DNA from 3 places in the Mesorhizobium sp. M0802 genome. Region 1 is predicted to be linked to each of the others. Evidence: predicted binding sites of a transcription regulator. Region 1 holds the regulator's gene; each other region holds the start of a gene.
What was found. The regulator PhoB, encoded in region 1, activates phosphate uptake and scavenging genes when phosphate is short. The targets are predictions, from matches to a motif close to TGTCATNNANCTGTCAT.
Positions count from the first base shown of each region.

Region 1 (4,180 bases):
GTGATCGTGCTGTTGCTGGCGCTGCCGATCGGCGTCGCCGCCTCGATCTATCTCGAGGAATTCGCCAAGAAGAACCGCTTTACGGACCTGATCGAAGTCAACATCAACAATCTCGCGGCGGTGCCGTCGATCGTCTTCGGTCTGCTTGGCCTTGCCGTGTTCATCAACTTCCTCGGCATGCCGCGCTCGGCTTCCTTCGTCGGCGGCCTGGTGCTGACCTTGATGACATTGCCGACCATAATCATCGCCACGCGCGCCGCCCTCGCCGCGGTGCCGCCGTCGATCCGCTCGGCGGCCCTAGGTCTCGGCGCCTCCAAGATGCAGATGGTGTTCCATCACATCCTGCCGCTTGCCGCCCCAGGCATCCTTACCGGCACCATCATCGGCCTGGCGCGTGCGCTCGGCGAGACAGCACCGCTGCTCTTGATCGGCATGGTCGCTTTCGTCGCCGATTATCCGACGACGCCTTTCGATCCGGCGACCGCGCTGCCGGTTCAGATCTATATGTGGGCAAACGAGGCTGAGCGCGCTTTTGTCGAGCGCATGTCCGGCGCCATCATCATCCTGCTCGTCTTCCTCATGGCCATGAACATCACCGCGATCGTGCTCCGGCGCCGGTTCGAGCGGCGCTGGTAGAAAAAAGGCAATTTGGTATGAACATCATGACCGAACAGTCCCTTGAAAATGCAGTGGGCGACAAAATGAACGCCAAGTCGAACGAAGTCATCAAGATGCGCGGCGACAAGGTCGGCGTGTTCTACGGCGACAAGCAGGCGTTGTTCGACGTCAATCTCGACGTCCGCCAGAACCAGGTGACGGCGCTGATCGGCCCCTCCGGCTGCGGCAAGTCGACCTTCTTGCGCTGCCTCAACCGCATGAACGACACCATCGATTCGGCGCGGGTGACCGGCAAGATCACGCTCGATGAAGACGACATCTACGACAAGAACATCGATGTCGTCGAACTGCGCGCACGCGTCGGCATGGTGTTCCAGAAACCCAACCCGTTCCCGAAGTCCATCTACGAGAACGTCGCCTACGGCCCGCGCATCCATGGGCTGGCCAAGCGCAAGTCCGACATGGACCAGATCGTCGAGCAGAGCCTGAAGAAGGCGGCGATCTGGAACGAGGTCAAGGACCGCCTGCAGGAGCCCGGCACCGGCCTGTCCGGCGGCCAGCAGCAGCGCCTGTGCATCGCGCGCGCCATCGCCGTGTCGCCGGAGGTGATCCTGATGGACGAGCCCTGCTCGGCGCTCGATCCGATCGCCACCGCCCGTGTCGAGGAGCTGATAGACGAGCTGCGCCAGAACTACACGATCGTCATCGTCACCCATTCGATGCAGCAGGCGGCGCGCGTCTCGCAGCGCACGGCGATGTTCCATCTCGGCTATCTCGTCGAGGAGGGCGCCACCGACAAGATGTTCACCAACCCCGACGACAAGCGCACCCAGGACTACATTACCGGCCGCTTCGGCTGAGCCGTCCGGCGGGTGAATTTTCAGGCACGAGGACCAAGATCATGGGTGAACATACCGTCGCCTCCTTCGATGAAGAGCTCGGGCAGATCAGTAAGCTGATCCGCGACATGGGCGATCTGGCCGGCTCGATGGTCAGCGGCTCGACCAGGGCGCTGCTCAATTCGGACAATGCGCTGGCACAGCGTGTCGTTTCCGACGACGCCATCATGGATGCGCGCCAGCGCGAACTGGACGACCGCGCCATCACGCTGATCGCCAAGCGCCAGCCGATGGCCAACGATCTGCGCGCCGTGGTCGGCTCGATCCGCATGGCGGGCGACCTCGAGCGCATCGGCGATCTCGCCAAGAACATCGCCAAACGCGTCGGCACCGTGGGCTTGAGCGTCACGCCGCGCGACCTCTCGCACTCCATCGATGCCATGGCGCAACTGGTGCTGATCCAGGTGCAAGGCGTCGTCGAGGAATATGCCGCCACCCATGCGGCAGCTCTTGCAAAACTCAGGAATGACGACGAGCGCATCGACGTCAAATACACGTCCGTGTTTCGTGAGCTTTTGACCTACATGATGGAAGACCCTCGCAACATCACCGCCTGCACGCATCTCTTGTTCTGCGCCAAGAATCTTGAGCGCATCGGCGATCATGTCACCAACATCGCCGAAAATGCGTATTATGTGCTGACGGGCCAGCAATTGCCCGCCAATCGTCCGAAGCAGGACGAGACGGCGATGGCCACGCCGGCCTGATGAGGGTGAACTGCCTATGATCGCGCCACGCATCATGGTCGTGGAGGACGAGGAGCCGCTAGGCGTGCTCCTCCGCTACAACCTCGAATCCGAAGGCTATCAGGTCGAGGTGGTGACACGCGGGGACGAGGCCGAGATCCGCCTGCAGGAAAACGTGCCCGATCTCCTGGTGCTCGACTGGATGGTGCCGGCTGTCTCCGGCATCGAGCTCTGCCGGCGGCTTAGAGTGCGGCCCGAAACCGAGCGGCTGCCGATCATCATGCTGACCGCGCGCGGTGAGGAAAGCGATCGCGTGCGCGGCCTGTCCACCGGCGCCGACGACTATCTGGTCAAGCCATTCTCGACGCCGGAGTTCATGGCGCGCGTGAAGGCGCTGCTGCGCCGGGCCAAGCCGGAAGTGCTGTCCAGCGTGCTCAAGGTCGGCGACATCGTGCTCGACCGCGAGTCGCACCGTGTCTACCGCAAGAAGAGCGAGATCAGGCTCGGACCGACCGAGTTCCGGCTGCTCGAATTCATGATGCGCCATCCCGGCCGCGTGTTCTCGCGCAGCCAACTGCTCGACAATGTCTGGGGCGAGACGATCTATATCGACGAGCGAACCGTCGACGTCCATGTCGGGCGCTTACGCAAAGCGGTCAACAACGGCCGCATGCCGGATGTCATCCGTACCATTCGCGGCGCCGGCTACGCGATCAGGGAAGACTAGGATGCTGCGCGTCGCGCCGTTGCCGGCCATTCAGGCGACATGCTTGCCGGATTTGGCCTGAATGCCCGGCGCGAAAATCTCCTGATCGACGAAGCCGAGCGCGCGCATGGCACAGCCTTCGCGGATCAGCGGCAGCTCGTTGGGCTCGGTGTCGAAGGAGATCGATTTCGAGTGCTGGCCGCCGGCGGTCTGGGCGATCGCTTCGCGCAATGCCGGTTCGATCAAGTCGAAGGCGGCGGCGCTGACGCCGACCATGGCGACGGGTGCCGGATCGATCAGCGCAAACAGGCTGCCGAGGCCGAAGCCGAGCGCCTCGCCGGCCTTGCGATAGGCTTCGCGCTCCGGGCCGTCGGTTTCGCGGGCGCGCGCGGCGAGTGCGCGCATATCAACGTCGCCGATATCGACCGGCTCGGCATCCTCGCCCATCATTTTGGCGCTGCGCCAGATGGCGTAGTTTCCGGCATAGGCCTCGACGCAGCCGCGCCGCCCGCAGCGGCAGAGCGCGCCGCCCGGACGGTGGATCATGTGGCCGAACTCGCCGCCCGAGGAATGGGTGCCGGTGAACAGTTCGCCTTTCAGCACCAGTCCCATGCCGATGCCGTGCGACAAGAGGATGGCGATAAAATTGTCGCGGTAGCGCTCGGGCTGGCGCCATTGCAGCGCCACCGCCATCATATTGCAGTCGTTCTCCATGGTGGCCGGAATGCCGAATTCCGCTTCCAACATGTCGGCGAAGGCAATGTCGGTCAGTGGCGTGATTGGCGACCACAGCATGGCCCGCGCCTGCGAATCGGTGATGCCCTGGATGCCCATGGCAATGCGGGCGATGCTCTGGACGTCCAGGTCCGGGTCCTCGAGACGCCGCCGGACGATTGCTACGCATTCGCCGATCAGTTCGTCGCGCGGCATGGTCAGCGTGTCGAGCCGGCGCTGTTCTTCCGCGACCACCTGGCCGGCATAGTCGATGACGGTGACGGAGAGGAAGTTCAGCGACAGCACCACGGTCATCACCGCCGCCGCTTCCGGATTGAGGCCAAGGCCGACCTGCGGCCGGCCGCGTTTCAGTGCGCCGGTCTCGCCAGGTTTGCCTTCAATCAGGATGCCTTCTTGAATCAGATCAGACGAGATTGCCGATATGGTCGAGTGGCTGAGGCCGGTGGTCGCCGCAATCTCGGTCCGCGACGGCTGGCCGGCCCGGCGCACGGCTGAAATCACCATCGCACGGTTGCGACGGCGCAGATCGTCGTGGC
Region 1 is NZ_JAMYOY010000004.1:324,615-328,794, forward strand. It holds gene pstA (phosphate ABC transporter permease PstA) at 1-636, shown strand, start outside; gene pstB (phosphate ABC transporter ATP-binding protein PstB) at 654-1,478, shown strand; gene phoU (phosphate signaling complex protein PhoU) at 1,520-2,224, shown strand; gene phoB (phosphate regulon transcriptional regulator PhoB) at 2,241-2,930, shown strand; gene NKI10_RS09710 (ROK family protein) at 2,961-4,180, opposite strand, start outside.

Region 2 (4,180 bases), on a different contig from region 1:
GCTGGTGAGATCGCCGGTGCGCCGGCGCGGTGGTATTTTTTCGTCCATGGGCTGTTCGGCGAAGGTTCATCTCAAAGTCCGCCCGGCAATGATCGCCGATTTAACGGACAAGGTCGATGCGGCATCGGAACATCACGCTTAACGCGGCTGAGGCGATCAGGTTCTCAAAGCTTGCGTAATGGGCTATGGGTCATCGCCGCGAGGGGCCGCAAACCGGGGGGATCATGTCCGACAATCCATTATTTTCCGAGCGCCTGAATAGGCGCGCGTTTCTGGGAGCATCCGCTTTGGGTGCCGCTGCCTTGGCACTTTCGGCCTGCACAACCACTGATGTGGCAGTACCGCCGACGCCGGCGCCGGCACCCGCACCCGAGCCCGCTTTCGGCGATGCCGCCACCATGTATTCGGCGCGCGTCGATGAGGGCTTTTCATTGCCGGCAATCCCCGTCGCCAAGCTCGATCCGAAATTCGTGCGCCAGATCGTGGACGATCCGACCGGCGAAAAACCCGGCACGATCGTCGTCGATACATCCGAGCATTTTCTCTATCTGGTGCGCGACGGCGGCAAGGCAATGCGCTATGGCGTCAGCCTCGGCAAGGCCGGGTTTGGCTGGACCGGCAGCGCCGTGATCCAGGCGCGCAAGAAATGGCCGGTGTGGACGCCGCCGCCCGAAATGATCCAGCGCCGGCCGGAACTGGCGAAATACAAGGACGGCATGCCGCCCGGACCGCAGAGCCCGCTCGGTGCGCGCGCGCTCTATCTGTTCCGCGACGGCAAGGACACGATGTACCGGCTGCACGGCACGCCGGAATGGGATTCCATCGGCAAGAACGCGTCGTCAGGCTGCGTGCGCTTCATGAACCAGGACATCATCGACCTCTACAGCCGGGTCAACGGCGTAGCCCAGGTCTATGTGCGCCCGAACCTGTCGGCCGCGGGCAAGATCATGGCTGTGTCGAGCCGGACCGCCGAGCCGATCGATGCCGGCGTGCCAAGGGATGCGGAGATTTTGAAATAGGTGCCTTCACGGCATCGCTGATCGCCGACAAACGGTTAGAGGCGGCCGCGCCGGGCGCGTCCGCCTTTCCGTATACGGCTACTTGTTGGCGAGGCCCGGAAGCGTGACCTGATAGACCAGGAACATGGTGTCGACATCGGCGCCGTCATCGGCCTTGTAGGGCGCGCCGACCTGAAAACCGTCTTGGGTGAGAAAGTCGTTATCGTTGCCGACGAACAGGAAATAGTCGTCGGGCAGCGCCGGATCGAGCAGGCTGACCACAGACATTGCTTCCCACTTCTCCGAGAGATTGTTCTTGTCGTTCGGCTTGCCGTCATGCAGGCCGAAACGGCCGAGTTCCTTGTTGTCGTTGATGTCAATGAACGGCGTCAGCTTGGCCGGGGTCACCGAGGGGTCGAGCACGCCCTTGGGCGCCAGCGGCTTGTCGGCGGCATCGAAGGCGCCGCCGGCAATGTCGGTGGCGCCAGAGACGTCGACGACGAAAATCTGGCGCAGCAGCGAAGTATCGCCCTTCACCCCCTGGCCGTTTCCGCTGTCGCGCGCCAGCATCAGGAAGGTCTTGTCGGACAGCGCCACGATTTCGCTCTGCGCGGCGACCTTGGTCTTGTCCTTGGCGTCCTTGAACACCGGCAGCGGCACGGCATATTCATGCACCAGCTTGAGATGGGCCGGGTCGGAGGCGTCGTAGACCAGCGCGCGGGTGTTCTGGCGCGTCGCGGGCGAATCGCCGCCATCCTGGCGGGGCGCCGACTGCAGCACAGTGATCAGCGACTTGCCGTCCGGCGTCAGCGCCATGCCTTCGAGGCCTTGATTGTTCTGGCGGCCGGTTTCGGGATCCTTCGGATCGGGTTCGGCTGCACCGGGGCCCGGATTGTCGGAGGCGAAGTTCGGCGCGCCCTTGCGCATCGGCACCAAAGCGGCGGGCGGCTGCGTTGCCGACAACAGATGGCCGTCGGCCGAGAAGCGGTAGATGTTGGGGCCGTATTCGTCAGAGATGAACATGGTGCCGTCGGGCAGCCGCGCGATCGCCTCATTGTCGAGCGCCAGCTTGCCATTGGCCTCGGGCAGGATCGGCAGGTCGCCATTGGCCGCGCGCAAGCCGTTGAGCGGATCGAGACCGGTGGCGTCTGCGCCCTTGTCGTCGGTGAGCAGCAGGGAATCGGCTAGCGTCGCCTTGACGCCGGTCCTTTCCTGGCCGGCGGTGGGCGTGGCGCCCAGTGCGGTCGGCGTGAACTCGATGCGAATAGTGTTGAGCCGCGGCCGGTAGTCGGTGGTGCCGACGACATTGTAGCCGCGATCCGGCAGCAGCCACAGCGAACCCTTGTAGCCATCCGCGCCATGGGTCCAGCTTGCGGCGTCGATCGACATGCCGGAGCCGGAGCCGAAGGTCTCGCCGAACTTGTCCTTCTGATCGGCCGGAATGCGGCCGACGCCGACCAGGCCCTTGTTGACGAAGCCGCCAACGGTGGCGGTGCTGTCGGCAAGGGCAGGGGTCAGGGCGCTAAACAGCGCCAATGCGGCGCCGAGCGACACGGTTCGGTGCAGATTTTTCATGGGATAACCTCTTTGTGACGGAACGGGCCGGAACGGCCGGATGACGAAGCCGCCGCAATCGACGATGCCGCGCCCACCGATGAGCGGTCTAGGACGCGAAGATGATAGTTGCGTGACAGACCGTGTCGCACGCGCTCCGGAACCATTTTCCAGCCTGATCCGTTGCACGCGAGCCCAAGCGTCGCCTGCGATGGCCGGTCGAGCCCCGGGCCCAGGAGGGATAAATGGGTTTCGATCAGTATCACGAGCCACCGGAAGAACTGACGCAGGAGGTGCGGACCTTTGCCCGCATGATCACCTCGTTGATCGAAGAGGCCGAGGCGATCAGCTGGTACGAACAGCGCATGTCGGTCGAGAAAGACCCTCAGGCCAAGGCGATCATGAAGAACGCGCAAGGCGAGGAGTTCAAGCATTTCGGCATGGATCTGGAATTCCTGCTGCGCCAGAAGAAAGACTGGCGCACGGAACTGAAGGAAATCCTGTTCACCACCGGCGACATCGTCAAGGCGGCGAGCGGGGCGAGAAGAAGGTGGATTGAGGCCCGCCGGCCTTCCTCCGCGGCGGATCAATCGCTGTCGCGGGCGATCAGCTCCAGCGGCCAGACTTCGCGGATGATGCGCGGACCTTCCGGGCCGGCAAAGGCGGGAAGCGAGGCCAGCAGCATTTCGGCCAGCCGCCGGCCCATCGGCTCCAGCGACGGACGGAAGGCGGTCAGCGCCGGCGAGAAATAACGGCAGAGCGGCGTGTCGACGATGACGATCACCGCGATGTCGTGGCCGGGCCTGATGCCCATCTCGGCCAGTGCTTTGCAGCCGCCGAGCGCCATTGCGTCATTGTTGAAGATGATGGCTGTGGGCCGGTCCTTGGAGAGCATCACGCGCGGCGTCACCTGGTAGCCTCCGGCCTCGTTGATGAAGCCGTCGGCGATCAGGCCGGGGTCGACTTCGATACCATGCCGCTTCAGCGCCTTGCGGTAGCCGTCGAGGAACAGGTAGCCGAAGTTGAGATCAAGCGAAGGGCGGATGGCGGCAATGCGGCGGTGGCCGCGCGCGACCAGCCGGTCGACGGCTTCATCACCCGCCCTCTCGAAATCGATATCGAGCGAAGGATAGGTGTCGTCGCCGGATTGACTTCGGCCAAGCGTGGCGAAGGGAAAGCCGGCCTTGCTGAGATAGTCGATCCGATCGTCTTCCCGCCGTGTGTTGGCCAACACGACCGCGTCGGCCCGGCGCGTCTCAACCACTCGGCGCAGCCTGTCCTGCTGATATTGACCGGGCTCACCCATGACGACCATCAGATCCAGGCCATACTCGGCAAGCCGGCCTTGCAGACCGATCAGGAACGGGATGAAGAACGGTTCGCCATATTGCTGGTCCCCCGGATGCGGTTGCAGCATGAAGGCGATCGAATGGGTGGCGCCTTGCCGCAGGCTGCGGCCGGACTGGTTGGGTGAATAGTTCAGCTGCTTGGCGGCGGCGAGCACGCGCTGGCGGGTGTCGGCATTGACGTCGGCGCGGCCGTTCAGCGCCCGCGACACGGTGCCGATCGAAATGTTCAGGTGACGCGCGAGGTCATGGATGCTGGACGCCAAGGACTTCTCTCCCCCG
Region 2 is NZ_JAMYOY010000003.1:401,630-405,809, reverse strand. It holds gene NKI10_RS07875 (MATE family efflux transporter) at 1-48, opposite strand, end outside; gene NKI10_RS07870 (L,D-transpeptidase) at 225-1,019, shown strand; gene NKI10_RS07865 (esterase-like activity of phytase family protein) at 1,098-2,573, opposite strand; partial or broken gene NKI10_RS07860 (ferritin family protein) at 2,798-3,111, shown strand; gene NKI10_RS07855 (LacI family DNA-binding transcriptional regulator) at 3,139-4,164, opposite strand.
Region 2: the regulator PhoB is predicted to act here: its motif matches at 2,675-2,691, upstream of NKI10_RS07865 (esterase-like activity of phytase family protein).

Region 3 (4,180 bases), on a different contig from region 1:
CCGGCGATTTTGGCGAAGGCGACGGCGACATCCAATCTCCCCCCTTGCGGGGGAGATGTCCGGCAGGACAGAGGGGGGTGGGAAGGATCGCTAAGTCGACGATCTAGACTGCCGAGCGTCCGCTCGCCATCCATAGAGCCAGTCGAGGTCGGCGGCGAGCTTGTCGGGCGAGCGCATGGCCAGGAACAGATTGCGGGCGATCGCCACCGGGCCGGCAGCATGCCAGGCGAGGCGGTTTACGGCCCCACGACGCGCGGCCTTGGCGACACGCGGCCGCCGAAGATTTTCCCAGATTTGAAAACTTCTGGGCAGATCGCCAGGGAAATCGGCGATAGCGTCGGCAAGCGTGATGGCATCCTCGATCGCCATCGCGGCACCTTGCGCCGCAAACGGCGTCATCGCGTGCGCGGCGTCGCCGATCAGCGCGATGCCCTGCGGGCTTGTCCACCGCTGTTGTTCGACGGTGTGGATCGGAAAGGCCGTCCATGGGCCGGCCAGTGCCACAAGCTTCGTCAGGCCCGGCGCGGTGCCGCGCAGGGCAGCCGTGAGGATCGCGGGATCGGCATGGCCCGACCAACCTTCGGCCATGCGCTCACCCTTGGTGAAGGCCGCGAGATTGAAGGCCCGGCCTTTGCTGACGGGATAGGCGACCATGTGGAAGCCTGGATGCAGGAACGTGGTGACGCAGTCGGCGGCGCCGATCGCGGCAAAGGCTTCGCCGGCGGCGCTCTCGGCCGCGATCGTGACTCGCCAGGCGAGTTCGCCCGAAAAACGGCTTTTGACGAAGTCCTCGCCTGCGAGTTGCGCCCTGACCGCCGACCATACGCCGTCGGCGCCGATCAGGAGTTTGGCGCCTGCCTCGATCTCGCGGCCGTCCACTTCGGCGACCACGGCAACATCCTGCGCATTGAGGGCGATGCGGGTCACGCGGGCGCCGGTGACGAGCTCAATCTGCGGCCGTTCGGCCATTTGCGCCAGCAGCGCTGCCTGCAGATCTGCGCGGTGGGCGACGACATAAGGCGCCTGCCAGCGCTCTTCGGCGGCTTGCCCAAGCGGCACCCGCCCCAGTTCACGCAGCGTCGCTGCATCCTTCAGCACCACCGCTTCGGGCCGCGAGGCTGCCGGCAGCAGCCGGTCGAGAACGCCGAGCTTTCCAAGGATGCACGTCGCATTGGGCGAAAGCTGGATGCCGGCGCCGGCCGCTTCTAGGTGCTGTGCCTGTTCGATAAGCTTTACCGAATAACCCCGTCCGGCGAAGGCAAGGGCAGCGGTCAGCCCGGCGATGCCGGCCCCGGCGATTATGACCTGCCGGGACCTGATGTCTTCCATCGGGCTTGTCGCGGAAGGATCAGGCGGCCTGGTCGATATAAAGGCAACCAGCCGGCAGCGTTTCAGTCGCCCTCAGCTTCGCCGAATAGCGGTAGAGCGTCGAGCAATAGGGGCAGACCTTTTCATCGTCGTCGCCCATGTCGAGAAACACATGTGGGTGGTCGAAGGGCGGGTTGGCGCCGGTGCACATGAATTCCTTGACGCCGATGTCGATTGCCGGATGGCCCGCATCGTTCTGGAAGTGGGGAATGGAACCGCCTGCCATCGTCGTCTCCTTGATCTCGTCGAAAAGCATCTGGAACATAACAGGCCTGTTTGCAAGATCGATGAAATGAAACTGTCGCAAAAGCCTGTCAGAGGATACGGTGAGCCGGTTAGTGCATGTCCCTGAAATCGGAATGGTTTTCGCCGAAGGGTCATGCGTCACAAAAGCGTGTTAGAGGCATGGCACGTCCAGCGGCGCTCCAAGGGACGGTTGGCGGGGAAGAGCAGGAACCATGAACGAACTGAAGCCGGTGCAGAGCGAATTCATCAATGTCGAGGTGGCGAGCCCCGAGGGCGGCAACCCCGATAGGTTCGTCAACCGTGAGTTCTCCTGGCTGCAGTTCAACCGGCGTGTGCTCGAGGAATCGCAGAACGAGCACCATCCGCTGCTCGAACGCGTCCGTTTCCTGTCGATTTCGGCCGCCAATCTCGATGAATTCTTCATGGTCCGCGTCGCCGGCCTTGCCGGCCAGGTGCGCGAAGGCATTGCGCTCAAGAGCCCCGACGGCCGCACGCCGGAGCAGCAGCTGGAACAATTGCTGCGCGAGGTCGAGCGGCTGCAGGAGGACCAGCAGAATAGCCTTTCGGCGCTGATGTTGCTGCTCAACAAGGAAGGCATTGAGAGCATCACCCGCGATGCACTGACCAAGGATGAAAAAGTCTGGCTGGAAGACCATTTCCAGGACCAGGTTTTCCCGGTGCTGACTCCACTGTCGATCGACCCGGCGCATCCGTTTCCGTTCATTCCCAATCTCGGCTTCTCGATGGCGCTGCAATTGCGCCATCGCAAGAATGGCGAGGAGATGAGCGCGCTTCTGCGCCTGCCGGTGGCGCTGAAGCGCTTCATCCGTCTGCCCGACCGCAAGCAGCACGTTCGCTTCATTCCGTTGGAGGAGGCTGTCGGCCTCTATATCGGCAAGCTGTTCCCCGGCTATGAGGTCAAGGGTTCCGGCACCTTCCGCATCATCCGGGACAGCGATATCGAGGTCGAGGAAGAGTCGGAAGATCTCGTGCGCCTGTTCGAGACGGCGCTGAAGCGGCGCCGCCGCGGTTCGGTCATCCGCATCGAATTCGACAAGTCGATGCCCGGCGAATTGCGCGAGTTCGTCGCCGGCGAGCTTGGCGTCTCTTCGAGCCGCATCAGCGTTCTGACCGGCCCGCTGGCGCTCAGCCAGATTTCCGAGATCGTCGCCGTGCCACGCGACGACCTGAAGTTCACCCCCTACAATCCACGCTTTCCCGAGCGCATCCGCGAGCATGGCGGCGACTGTTTCGCGGCCATCCGCGAGAAGGACATCGTCGTCCACCACCCCTATGAATCCTTCGACGTGGTGGTCCAATTCCTGCGCCAGGCGATGGCCGACCCCGAGGTGGTGGCGATCAAGCAGACGCTCTACCGCACCTCCAACGACAGCCCGATCGTGCGCGCCTTGGTCGACGCGGCCGAGGCCGGCAAGTCGGTAACCGCCCTGGTCGAGCTCAAGGCGCGCTTCGACGAGGAAGCCAACATCCGCTGGGCGCGCGACCTCGAACGCGCCGGCGTTCAGGTCGTGTTCGGCTTCCTCGAACTCAAAACCCATGCGAAAATGTCGCTAGTAGTGCGGCGCGAGGACGGCAAGCTGCGCAACTATGTGCATCTCGGCACCGGCAACTACCATCCGGTGACCGCTCGCATCTACACCGACCTGTCCTTCTTCACCACCGATCCGACGATCGCGCGCGATGTCGCCCAGCTGTTCAACTTCATCACCGGCTATGCCGAGCCGACCGATGAGATGCGGATCGCCATCTCGCCGTTTACGCTGCGCAGCCGTATCCTCAAGCACATTGCCGACGAGGTCGCCTACGCGCTGGCTGGCCGTCCGGCGCGCATCTGGATGAAGATGAACGCGCTCGTCGATCCCAACATCATCGACGCGCTCTATGACGCCAGCCATGCCGGCGTCGAGATCGATCTCGTCGTGCGCGGCATCTGCTGCCTGCGGCCGCAGGTGCCCGGCCTGTCGGAAAACATCAGGGTCAAGTCGATCGTCGGCCGCTTCCTCGAACACAGCCGCATCTACTGCTTCGGCAACGGCCATGGGCTGCCGTCGGACGAGGCGATCGTCTACATCGCCTCGGCCGACTTGATGCCACGCAATCTCGACCGCCGCGTCGAGACCATGGTGCCGATCACCAATCCGACGGTGCATGAACAGATCCTTGGCCAGATCATGCTGGGCAACATCATGGACAACCAGCAAAGTTTCGACGTATTGGCTGACGGAACCTCCCGGCGCGTCGTGCTGGATGAGGGTGAGGAACCGTTCAACGCGCAGGAATATTTCATGACCAATCCGAGCCTGTCGGGACGGGGTGACGCGCTGAAGTCGCATGCGCCCAAGCGCATCGCGCAGTTCAAGCGTCGCAAGAAGAACAGCGGCTCATGATTTCAACGTCCCAAGGCCGGCTGCAGGATCGCCGGCCGCTGTCCATCATCGACATCGGCTCGAACTCGATCCGCCTTGTCGTCTATGAAGGGTTGGCGCGCTCGCCGACCTTGCTGTTCAACGAAAAGATGCTGGCCGGCCTCGGCCGCGGCATCGTT
Region 3 is NZ_JAMYOY010000008.1:77,978-82,157, forward strand. It holds gene NKI10_RS13735 (FAD-dependent monooxygenase) at 91-1,329, opposite strand; gene NKI10_RS13740 (zinc-finger domain-containing protein) at 1,349-1,594, opposite strand; gene NKI10_RS13745 (RNA degradosome polyphosphate kinase) at 1,827-4,022, shown strand; gene ppx (exopolyphosphatase) at 4,019-4,180, shown strand, end outside.
Region 3: the regulator PhoB is predicted to act here: its motif matches at 1,657-1,673, upstream of NKI10_RS13745 (RNA degradosome polyphosphate kinase).